Regions from separate parts of the Microbacterium algihabitans genome, predicted to be linked through region 1. Evidence: riboswitches for the same ligand, from Rfam matches in the RefSeq annotation. Region 1 holds a riboswitch; the other holds the start of a gene.

What was found. A riboswitch is a leader RNA that binds a small molecule or an ion and turns the genes downstream of it on or off. The one in region 1 is predicted to bind thiamine pyrophosphate.
Region 2: linked by a shared signal. The riboswitch ahead of thiM (hydroxyethylthiazole kinase) and the one ahead of RWH43_RS12830 (ECF transporter S component) in region 1 are both predicted to bind thiamine pyrophosphate.

What each region holds. Positions count from the first base shown of each region.
Region 1 is NZ_JAWDIU010000004.1:247,119-252,798, reverse strand. It holds gene RWH43_RS12845 (HNH endonuclease) at 1-1,281, opposite strand, end outside; gene RWH43_RS12840 (GntR family transcriptional regulator) at 1,492-1,848, opposite strand; gene RWH43_RS12835 (D-alanyl-D-alanine carboxypeptidase family protein) at 1,845-3,530, opposite strand; TPP riboswitch at 3,568-3,678, shown strand; gene RWH43_RS12830 (ECF transporter S component) at 3,670-4,311, shown strand; gene RWH43_RS12825 (ABC transporter ATP-binding protein) at 4,311-5,680, shown strand, end outside.
Region 2 is NZ_JAWDIU010000009.1:28,274-33,953, reverse strand. It holds gene RWH43_RS17620 (SDR family oxidoreductase) at 446-1,111, shown strand; TPP riboswitch at 1,262-1,353, shown strand; gene thiM (hydroxyethylthiazole kinase) at 1,345-2,142, shown strand; gene thiE (thiamine phosphate synthase) at 2,142-2,786, shown strand; gene thiD (bifunctional hydroxymethylpyrimidine kinase/phosphomethylpyrimidine kinase) at 2,783-4,222, shown strand; gene RWH43_RS17600 (DUF5302 domain-containing protein) at 4,263-4,445, opposite strand; gene RWH43_RS17595 (DnaJ domain-containing protein) at 4,504-5,442, opposite strand; gene RWH43_RS17590 (hypothetical protein) at 5,485-5,680, opposite strand, start outside.

The sequences.
Region 1 (5,680 bases):
GGCGAGGTTGGTGATGGTGGTGGGGCCGCCTTTGGCGTGGTCGTGGGTGTGGTCGACTTCGCAGCGGATGGCGGGGATGGTGCAGCCGGGCCAGCGGCAGTGGCGGTCGCGGGCGCGGAGGTGGCGGTCGATGGCGGTGGTGCGGTGGTAGGTGTCGGTGTGCAGGACTGCTCCGGTGAGGGGGTGGGTGAGGACGCGGTCCCAGGGGGTGGGGGTGGTTTCGGCGAGGGTGCGGGCGGTGTGGGCGTCGATGGGGGCGTGGCCGATGAGTTCGGCGGGGTCGTCGTTTTCTCGGGTGGGGTTGAGGATGGTGAGGGCGGGGACGACGATCTGGACGCGGGCGCGGATGGTGCCCAGGGTGCCGGGGCCGTCGTCGGTGCGGGTGGGGTCGGCTTCCGGTGCGGCGGCCAGCAGCAGGTCGGCGAGGATGTCGGCGCGCAGTTGCGCGGTGGTGCGCTGGTCGGTGGCGAGCATGGTGGCGGGACTGAGAGCCGCCGCGGCAGCGGAGTGGTCGGACCCGAAAACCGGGTGCGGGCCGGGTGCCGCGGTGCCGCCTGCATCGTCGCCGGGCGTATCGACACCCGCGACGGCCCCGTCACCCCCGTCGAGTCCGAACGCGCCGCCGGCCCGGATGTCGAGGAGCGCGCGAGCTTGGTGCGTGAGGCGGTCGTAGATGCCGACGGCGAGCACGGTGGGCAGGGTTGCGATGAGGTCGGACATGCCGTCGGCTTGGGTGACGAGGCGGACGCAGCGGGTGTCGCGCCCGCGCTGGTGACGTTCGGTGAGGGTGGTGGGGTGCAGTTTCTCGGCCAGGACGGCCAGGCGGCTGCGCAGGCGGGCGGGACTGCGACCCTCGGCGGTGGCGACGGCGAGAAGGTCGAATTCGGCCTTCTTCTCGGGCGGGAGGGCTGAGCCGATGTCGGCGATGACGTGGGCGTGGGCGCGGGTGAGAGCCCCCGCTTCCCACGCGGCGAGGGTGGCGGGGTAGTCGTCGATGAGGGTCATCGCCTGACACATCTGCCGCTGCACCGACCGGTCGGAGAGGTTCTCGGCCGCGGCGAGCTCGGACGCCACCTCCCTCAGGGCCAGTTGCGCGGCGCGGGCGGGCGCGCGCTGGTCGGCGAGGACGTCGAGGGCCAGGTGCCCGGCCTCAGCGAGAGCACGGGTGCGGGCGACCTCCGCGGCGGCCAGCACAGCGCCCGTGGAGCGGACCTCGGCGAGCACCGCGGACAGGCCGCGCGGGCCGTTCCCTGCGGGTGTCGACGAGGCCTCCGATGACATGTTCGCATGCTAGCGACGACCTCCGACATTGAGTCCGGGTATCACGGCGCATCCGACCCACTTTCGGCGGATCCAGGGGCATTGAGGGCGCAATCCGCGAGCACGAGACGTGAAAAACCCAGGTCAGAGGCAAGCGGGTGATCTCGCGGGTGAAGTTCGCCGCGGCATCCGGAGCCGTCCGAAAACCGCCGTGAGCCGCGTCACCGCTCCTCAGTCTTCGCGCAGAGCGGCCCGCACGAGATCGATCGCCTCGGCACTGGACAGGCCCAGGCGTCGCGCCGTCTCGGCAAAGGTCCGCGCGGCAGCGGCCCCTCGGGCGGCGGCGGCATCCGCGCCCTTCACGAACGTTCCCGCGCGGCCGCGGGTCTCGACGTAGCCCGCCTCTTCGAGTTCTTTGTAGGCGCGAGCGACGGTGTTGGCGGCGAGGTCGAGCTCGCCCGCAAGGGTCCGCACCGGAGGCAGACGGGTTCCCGCGACGAGCGTGCCGTCGTCGATCTGCGCGATGATCCGGCCCCGCACCTGCTCGAACGGCGGGACCGACGACGACGCGTCGAGCGAGAGCTTCATTCGTTCAGTCCGAACAGGTCGAGGGGGTGTGTGAGCCGCCACCACGGGCTCGGCGGGTCGAGCTCGCCGGCGAGTTCGACGTCGACGGTGTCCGCGTCGACGGGACCCGTCGCCGTGAGCGAGCCCACGGTCTCGCCGGGTTCACGGGCGTCGCCGAGGTCGAACGAGGTCGAGGTCTTGGCCTCGGCGCCGTTCCAGAGCACGACGGTCGCGTCGGTGGCGGTGACCACGTCGACGTCGGGGGCCCACAGCGACTCGACCTTGCCGACGACCGTGCCGGCCGTGAGCGAGGGGCTCGGCTGCAGCTCCTGCTCGATGCGCGCGAACAGATCACGGCTGGCCTGATTGCGGCTGTCGGGCCCGGGCTGGCCGAGCACGGCGGCGTAGGCGCGCACCGTGGTGCCGCCGACGGTGATGTCTTTCGCCGTCAGCAGGTTCCAGGCGTCGAGGGTGCCGGTCTTCACACCGATCACGCCGGGATCCTCGAGCAGGGAGTTGCCGTTGCGGAAGGTGCCCGCCCCCGGCAGCGTCAGCTCGGGCGTGCGCACGATCTCGGCGATGACGGGGTTGGCGAGAGCGCGCTCGGCGAGGGCGATGAGGGCGGCGGGCGTCGCGGTGTTGCCCGCCTCGATCCCGGTCGGGTTGACGATCGTGATGCCGTCGATGCCGCGCTGGGCGAGGTACTCTTCCGCGGCGGCGGCGAAGGCGGCATCCGATCCGAAGAGATCGTTCGACAGGCGCTGCGCGTAGTTGTTCGCGGAGGCGATGAGCATGCCCTGCAGCATCTGCAACTGGGTGAGCGTGCCGCCGACGGGCACGTCGAGCGACGATTCGCCGCGCGCCCGGTACTGCCAGTAGTCGGCGCTGTCGGCCTGCGTGAAGGCGTACGTGCCGCCCTGCTCGCTCGGGGCCAGCGGCAGCTTGTCGAGCACGACGAGGGCGGTGACGACCTTCGTGATGCTCGCGATCGACTCGGGGGCGTTCGCGGGAGTCGAGAGCGTTTCGGGCATGCCGTCGAGCGCGATCGCCGCTTCGCCCTGCGCCGGCCACGCGGGGTTCGCCGTGGGCGCGGCGGTCGGCTGCGCGGCGACGGTGCGCACGGTCGGAGCCGCGGCGTTCAACGGCCAGAGCAGGGTCGCGGCGACGTATGCCGCGACCAGCATGAGCAGGAGGATGGGCGGAACGACGGTGGCTGGACGCAGGCGGCGCCGACGCCCTCCGGCCAGCAGATCGCCCGCGCGAAGGGTCGATCCGGAGACGACGAAGATCGGGGCGGGGCGCGGAGCGGCTGCCTGGTGGGGGTCGACCCACGCGAGCGCTCCGATGACGGTGGAGGTTCCGGATGCCGTGGCGGCGGTCGACGCGGGCGAGGCGCCGGTCGTCGGCGGCGGGGTCGTCGCGTCCGCCGGTGACGGCTGCGTCGTTGTGGCTGGGGACGCCTCGGCTTCGGCGCCCTCGGCGGCCGGTGCGACGGCGGCAGCGCCGGTCCGGGGTGCCTCGGCGTCGGCGGCACTCGCGGTGACGGGAGCCCCGGCCTCGGACGCCTCGGCCTCGACGGCACCTGCAGCCCGCGGATCGGCCGGGGAAGCGGCATCCGAAGTCTGCTCCGACTCCGCCGGAGCGGCGAGCGGCTCGTCCGGGTTCCGCGGCGCGCGTCGCGACTCCGGGATCTGCTCGCTCACCCGCCCACGCTACCCCGGGCGTGCCCCTATACTCGTCACCACAACCCACGGGAGTCCGGTGAGCCGGGCTGAGAGGAAGCGAATCCACGCTTCGACCGTCGAACCTGATCCGGATCATGCCGGCGCAGGGAGGAGAGAAATGCACACGTCCACGTCTGCCCCCGCGAACCGCTCGACGGTCGTCGCCTCGGACCGCTTGCGGTGGCGTGTCGTCGACATCGTCGTCGCCGCCGTGCTCGGCGTCGCGATCGGCCTGGTGTTCTGGGCCTGGAACACCGTCGGCGGCCTCTGGTTCGTCGCCATGGACGGCGTCACTCCCGGTCTCGGGGGCCTCGCGGTCGGTATCTGGCTGATCGGCGGCGTCGTCGGCGGGCTGATCATCCGCAAGCCCGGCGCGGCTCTGCTGGTCGAGCTCGTGGCCGCCGTCGTCTCGGCCCTCATCGGCAACGTGTGGGGTCCGCTCACGATCGTGTCGGGCCTGGCTCAGGGCCTCGGCGCCGAGCTGATCTTCCTCACCTTCCTCTACCTGCGATTCACCCTGCCGGTCGCCATGCTCGCCGGAGTCGGCGCGAGCGTCGGCGCGTGGCTGAACGAGCTGTTCGTCGGGTCGTCGCCGAACATCGCCAAGACCGTCGAGTTCAACCTCATCTACCTCGGCACCCTCGTGGTTTCGGGTGCGCTGCTGGCCGGTCTGGTCGGCTGGCTGCTCGTGCGTGCACTGGCGGCCACCGGTGCGCTGAGCCGCTTCGCCGCCGGGCGGGAACGCCGCCGCGACGTCTGATGCCGCATCCCGCGCGCGTCGACGTCGAAGGCTGGGGCTGGCGCTACGCCGGTCGCAAGCTCCCCGCCACGCGCGAGATCGACCTCGTCATCGAGCCCGGCGAGCGGGTGCTGCTGCTCGGCGCCTCGGGTGCGGGCAAGTCGACCCTGCTCGCCGGTCTCGCGGGCCTGCTCGGAGGCAGTGACGAGGGGGAGCAGACCGGGCGCATCCTCGTCGACGGCGGGGCGCCCGAGGGGCAACGCGGACGCATCGGCCTGGTCCTGCAGGACCCCGAGGCGGGGATCGTGCTGTCGAAGGTGGGCGACGACGTGGCCTTCGGGTGCGAGAACCTCGGGGTGCCGGCATCCGACATCCCCCACCGGGTGGCGCACGCTCTGGCCTCCGTCGGTCTGACCGTGCCCCTCGACCGCCCGACGAAGGCGCTGTCGGGCGGGCAGAAACAGCGCCTCGCGCTCGCGGGTGTGCTCGCGATGCACCCCGGACTGCTGCTGCTCGACGAGCCGACCGCCAACCTCGACCCCGACGGCGTCGACGACGTGCGCGCGGCCGTCGAGGGCGTCATCGCGCGCGAGGGCACGACGCTCGTGCTGATCGAGCACCGCACCGCCGTGTGGGCCGACCTCATGACGCGGGTCGTGGTGCTGGCGCCGGGCGGGGGGCTGATCGCCGACGGCCCGCCCGATCGCGTGTTCGCGGAATATGGCGACGCGCTCGCCGCCGCCGGAGTGTGGGTCCCGGGTCGCCCGGTGGAGCTTCCGGTCGCCGCTCCCTCGTCGAATCCGGATGCCGTGCTGACGGCCGAGACGTTGGCCATCGGGCGCGAGAAGGGCACCGTCGTCGCGTCCGACCTCAACCTGATCGTCCCCACCGGCGCGGGCACCGTCGTGACGGGCCCGAACGGCGCGGGCAAGTCGACGCTCGCGCTCACCCTCGCGGGGCTCCTGCCCGAACTCCGCGGAGAGGTGACCGCCGCGGCGGGGCTCGCGGCCCGCGGCATCCGGCGCCCGTCCCGCTGGCGCTCCACCGAACTGCTCACGCGCATCGGCACGGTGTTCCAGGAGCCCGAGCACCAGTTCCTGGCGTCGACGCTGCGCGACGAGCTCGCCGTGGGGCCGAGAGCGCTCCGGATGCCGGCGGCTCAGGTCGAGCAGATCGTCGACGAACTGCTCGAGCGACTCGACCTTGCCCCCCTCGCCCTCGCCAACCCGTTCACCCTGTCGGGCGGCCAGAAGAGGCGCCTATCGGTGGCGACGGTGCTCGCCGCCTCGCCCGAAGTGATCGTGCTCGACGAGCCGACCTTCGGTCAGGACCGTCGCGGCTGGACCGAGCTCGTCGCCCTGCTGCAACGCGAGATCGCACGCGGGCGCGC
Region 2 (5,680 bases), on a different contig from region 1:
CCCACCCCCACCCGACCCCGACGACAACGGCACACCCCCACCCTTCTGACACACGCACCACCCCGCACCCACGCCTCCCTGCGCGCGCTCCTCCCCGCGCGCGCTCCTCCCTCCCCGCACGCCTCGAGCAGGCGCACCCGCATCGAACACACGCCCTCGCCTCGAGCAGGCGCACCCGCGCCAGCGCCGATGCGCTCGCCTCGAGCAGACACGCCCGCGCCCGCTCCCGGCAGGCGCGCCTGCGCTGAGCAGCGGCACCCGCGGCCTCGCGCTCGCCTCGCCATCACACCCGCCAACGCCCGCCCGCATTCGTGCCCGGCAGCTGCGTCAGCGCTGGTGAGCGGCGCCCCCCGCGCTCGCCTCGCCATCGCCCTCGCTCCCCCACGCCCGCACCCGCCCGCACCCGCACGCGCACGCGCACGCGCACGCACCGTACGCTCGACGCATGCCTCTCGCCCTCGTCACCGGCGCCGCACGCGCGAACAGCATCGCGGCCGCGATCGTTCCGCGCCTCCGCGACGAGGGGTGGGATGTCGTCACGAGCGAGCTCGCCTCCGGCGACTACCCGTGCGACCTGGCCGATCCGGCGGCACCGACCGAGCTGATCGAGCGCATCGCCCGCGAGCGTGGCCCCCTGCACGCGCTGGTGCTGAGCCACGCCCACGACATCGAGAGCGGCATCCTCGACACCAGCGCCGAGAGCTTCGACATCCACGTCGCCGTGAACGCCCGGGCGTCTCTGCTGCTCATCGCCGCGTTCGCGCGGCAGGTCGACGAGACGGGCGGTGCCATCGTCGCCTTCACCAGCGACCACACCACCGGCAACCTGCCGTACGGCGCGTCGAAGGGCGCGCTCGATCGCATAGTGATCTCAGCGGCTCGAGAGCTCGGGCCTCGCGGCATCTCCGCGAACGTCGTCAACCCCGGCCCCATCGACACCGGCTGGATGGACGATGAGACCCGCGACGCCCTGACGCCCCATCACGCGCTCGGTCGCATGGGAACCCCGCGCGACGTCGCCGGGATCACGGCGTTCCTGCTCTCCCCTGAGGGGCGCTGGATCAGCGGTCAGCTGCTCCACACCGACGGCGGGTTCTCGGCGCGGTTCTGAGGCCCGCGCCCGCTCCCGCGCGGGGCGGCGGTGGCCACGTCGCTCCGTTCCGGGGCGCAGCCGCCCCTGCCCCAGCACATCCGACCCCTTCGGTATCCCTCACGTTCCGGCGCACGCGATCGCGGCCGCGGCCTTCGTGCTAGCGTCGCCCGCAGTGACACGGGGTGCCCGCCAGGGCTGAGAACACACCCGTCGAACCTGATCTAGTTCGTACTAGCGAAGGGATGTCGCGAATGGTCGTTCGCACGTCGTCGTCTCCGTCCACCCCCGCAGAGGCCCTCGAGGCCGTGCGCCGAGCCGCGCCGCTCACGCAGTGCATCACGAATGCGGTGGTGACGAACTTCACCGCCAACGCACTCCTGGCTCTCGGCGCGGCTCCCGCGATGTGCGACATCCCCGGCGAGGCCGGGATGTTCGCCGGGATCGCCGGGGGCGTGCTGGTGAACCTCGGCACCCCGACTGCCAAGCAGCGCGACGCGGCACGCGAGGCCGTCGTCGCCGGCACTCCCTGGGTGCTGGATCCGGTCGCCGTCGGAGCCCTCCCCGTGCGCACGGCGCTGGCGCACGAGTTGCTCGCGGCGCGACCGGCGATCATCCGCGGCAACGCCTCCGAGATCCTCGCCCTCGCGGGAACAGGGGCGGGCGGCCGCGGAGTCGACGCGACCGACTCCCCCAGCGACGCGCGTGACGCGGCCGTCGCCCTCGCAGGACGCACCGGCGCGACGGTCGCGGTGTCGGGAGAGATCGACCTGATCGTGGATGCCGATCGCGAGACGCGGATCGTCGGGGGCAGCGCCCTGCTCACCCAGGTCACCGGAGGGGGATGCGCCCTCGGCGCGGCGATGGCCGCGTTCGCCGCCGTCACCGCACCGTTCGAGGCCGCCGTCGCTGCGAGCACCGTATGGGCGGCGGCGTCGGAACGCGCGGCCCGCTCCTCACGGGGGCCCGGCTCGTTCGCGGTGGCGTTCCTCGACGAACTCGCCGCCCTCAGCCCCGACGATCTCGAGGCACGTACCGGAGGCGGTCGATGATGCCCGACCTGTCGCTGCACCTCGTCACCGACCACCGCGTGCCTTTCCCCCGTCTGCGCGACATCGTCGATGCCGCGGTCTCTGCCGGAGTCACGGTCGTGCAGTTGCGCGAGAAGATCGCGACGGGCGGCGAGCTCTTCGCCCGCACCCTCGACCTCGCCGACGTCATCGCCGGGCGCTGCGCCTTCGTCGTCGACGACCGCCTCGACGTGGTGCTCGCCGCACGCTCGCGCGGTGCGCGGGTCGACGGTGTCCACCTCGGCCAGAGCGACTTGCCCGTCGACGCCGCGCGAACCCTCCTGGGTTCCGACGCCCTCATCGGCTGGACCGCCAACACCGCCGCGCACCTCTCGGTGGCACATTCCCTGCCCGCGCGGACCGTCGACTACCTCGGCGTCGGCGTGATCCGCGCCACGCAGACCAAGCCCGACCATCCCACTCCGCTCGGCATCGGGGGATTCGCCGAGATCGCGGCATCCACCGCTCTTCCCTGCGTCGCGATCGGCGGCATCGGCGAGGGCGACGTCGCGGCGCTGCGCGGGGCCGGAGCGGCGGGTGTGGCCGTCGTATCGGCCGTGTGCGCAGCAGACGACCCGGGATCGGTCGTCCGCGCCCTGCGCGCCGCGTGGGCGGCCGACGCATGAGCGTGCGTGTGCTGAGCATCGCCGGCACAGACCCGACCGGCGGTGCCGGCGTGCAGGCCGACCTCAAGTCGATCGCCGCGTTCGGCGGATACGGCATGGCCGTGGTCACCGCTCTGGTCGCCCAGAACACCCGCGGCGTGCGTGCGGTGCACGTTCCTCCGACGGAGTTCCTCGAATCGCAATTGCGAGCGGTGAGCGACGACGTCGAGATCGACGCCGTGAAGATCGGCATGCTCGGCTCGGCTCCGATCGTCGCGGTCGTCGATGCCTGGCTCGCGCAGGTCCGACCGCCCCTCGTCGTTCTCGACCCCGTGATGGTGGCCACCAGCGGCGACCGCCTGCTCGACACCGACGCCGAAGACGCCGTTCGGTCGCTCTGCCGTCGGGCCGATCTCGTCACCCCGAACCTCGCCGAATTGGCCGTGCTCGTGGGCGAGCCCCGCGCGACGACGTGGGACGCCTCCGTCGCTCAGGCCCGATCGCTGGCCGCGAGCGCGCAGACCCGCGTGCTGCTGAAGGGCGGCCATCTCTCGGGGGCCGAGAGTCCGGATGCCATCGTCGACGCGACCGGCGTGCACGAGGTCGCAGGGGTCCGCGTCGCCACCCGCCACACGCACGGCACCGGGTGCTCGCTGTCGTCGGCGATGGCCACTCTCGCCGCGTCCGGCCTGACGTGGCCGGACGCATTGACCCGCGCGAAGCGCTGGCTCACGGGTGCGCTCGAGAACGCCGAGCACCTGCATGTCGGACGCGGCAACGGCCCCATCGACCATCTGCACGAGCTGCGCCCGCACATCGACCTCGACGTGTCGTTCAGCGCCGAGCGGTGGCGGGCGACGGCAGATGTGCGCACCGCTGTCGACGCGTGCGGATTCGTGCGCGGCTTGGCATCCGGATCACTCGACCGAGACGCCTTCGCCTGGTACCTGGGTCAGGACCTTCTGTACCTGCGCGAGTACTCCCGCGTGCTGGCCCGGGTGGCGGCCCTCGCTCCCACCGTCGACGAACAGCGTTTCTGGGCGACCGCGTCGGTGTCCTGCCTCGACGAGGAGGCGGCACTGCATCAGGCGCATGTCGATCCGCGAGGACTGTCACCCGCGGCGTCGACCCTCGCGTACACCGATCACCTGCACACGGCCTCGACCACGGGCTCCTACGCCGTGCTGGTCGCCGCGATCCTGCCGTGCTTCGCGCTGTACACCGACATCGGGGCGCGCTGGCGCGGCACCTTCGACGCCGATCACGCCTACGCCGATTGGCTCACCGCATACGGCGACGAGGAGTTCGCGGCCTCATCGGCGCGCGCGTCGACGCTCGTGGATGCCGCCGCACGGTGCGCCGCGCCGGCCGAGCGCGCGGCGATGGCCACGGCCTACGACCGCTCGATGGCGCTCGAAAGGGACTTCTTCGAGGCCCCGCTCTCGCGCGGGAGATGACGGAATCGGCATCCGCCCCCTCCCGCGCCGAGCGTGGTGCTCAGCCGCTCTTGCGTCGGAACTCGCGCTTGGTGACGGCTGCGTGCGTGCCCTGCACGGCCGAGTGGCCGTCGAGGTGCGCCTGACCCGACTGCTGGGCGCCGTTCTTCTTCGCGAGCGCCTCTTTGAACTTTCGCTTCATCTCTTCGGATGCCGAGGCACCCGAGGTCTCGTCGGTACTCATGCCCCCACCCTAGGCATGCCCACGGCGTCGGAGCACCGCCGGGGCCGGGTCGCGACGCTCAGACGTGCCGTACGCGCTGCTGCAGCCGGGTGCGGATGTCGAACAGCTCCGTGCCGCCGACCTCCCGCGCTCCGGTGATGCCGCGGCGCAACAGGGTCGTCAGGGCGCTGCGGGTGACCAGGGCGACGGGGGTGCCGCGCACCTTGCCGAGGTCGGTGACGGCGTCGAGCACGTCGTCGTCGGGCAGCACGATCATCGCCCCGCTGAACCGCACGCCGGCCGACCGGGCGATCACGCGTGCACGAGAGACGAGCTGGGTCACGGGCGAGCCGAACACGTTCGGACCGGTGATCTCGCCGCGACGCACGCCGACCGGGCCGCCGAAGTCCTCGCTCAGCATCGCGTAGAGGCCGCTCGGACCGAGCACGAGGTGGTCGAGCTTCTGCTCGGGATCGCGCCCGTCGCGATCCGCGAACACGTCGTGCCACACGGTGTAGCCCATGCCGAGCTCCGAGACGAGCCGCGCGGTCTCTTCCTCGGCGAGCGCATCGGCCAGGATGTGCCGGATCTCGGGGGGAGCCGAGCGCACGAGCGCGGGATCATACGGATCCGCGATGTCGACCCCGCGGCCCACCCATTCGCGGATCAGATCGAGGTAGCGCTCTCGTCGCCAGCCACCGGGCTGCCCGTGCGACCGCGCGCGCGGGCGGGTGTCGGCGGGGCGCGAGGGGGCGGATGCCGAGGAGCCGGCGCCCCATTCGGTCGCACCCGACCCTGAGCTCGATCCGCGTCCCCGGTCGTACGCATCGCGCGCCTCGGGGGTGCCGATGAGCTCCCAGGCGCGCTGCACCTGCACGAAGAGGGCGGCGTCTCCCCCGGTGTCGGGGTGGGTTTCGCGCAGACGCACCCGGTAGGCGCGGCGCAGTCCTTCGTCGTCGACGTCGGCGGCCACGCGGAGCACCTCGTATGCCGAAAGCGACATGGGGCTGTCGAACACTGGCGTCATCCGTCCTGCCGCACGGGCGCGGCATCCTTCAGGCTATCCCGCCGAGTCTGAGGGAGCCCCGACCGCCCGCCGAGAAGATGGAGTGCGCGCCCCATCGCGCCGCCGCTCGCGCCGTCGTCTTCGCGGTCGTCGCGCGTACGCCGCCGCGTCGCGGCTCGACAGGGCGAGCAGCACGAGGATGTCGAGGCTCAGCGTGAGCAGGGTCGTGCGCACGGTGATGTCCTGCCCG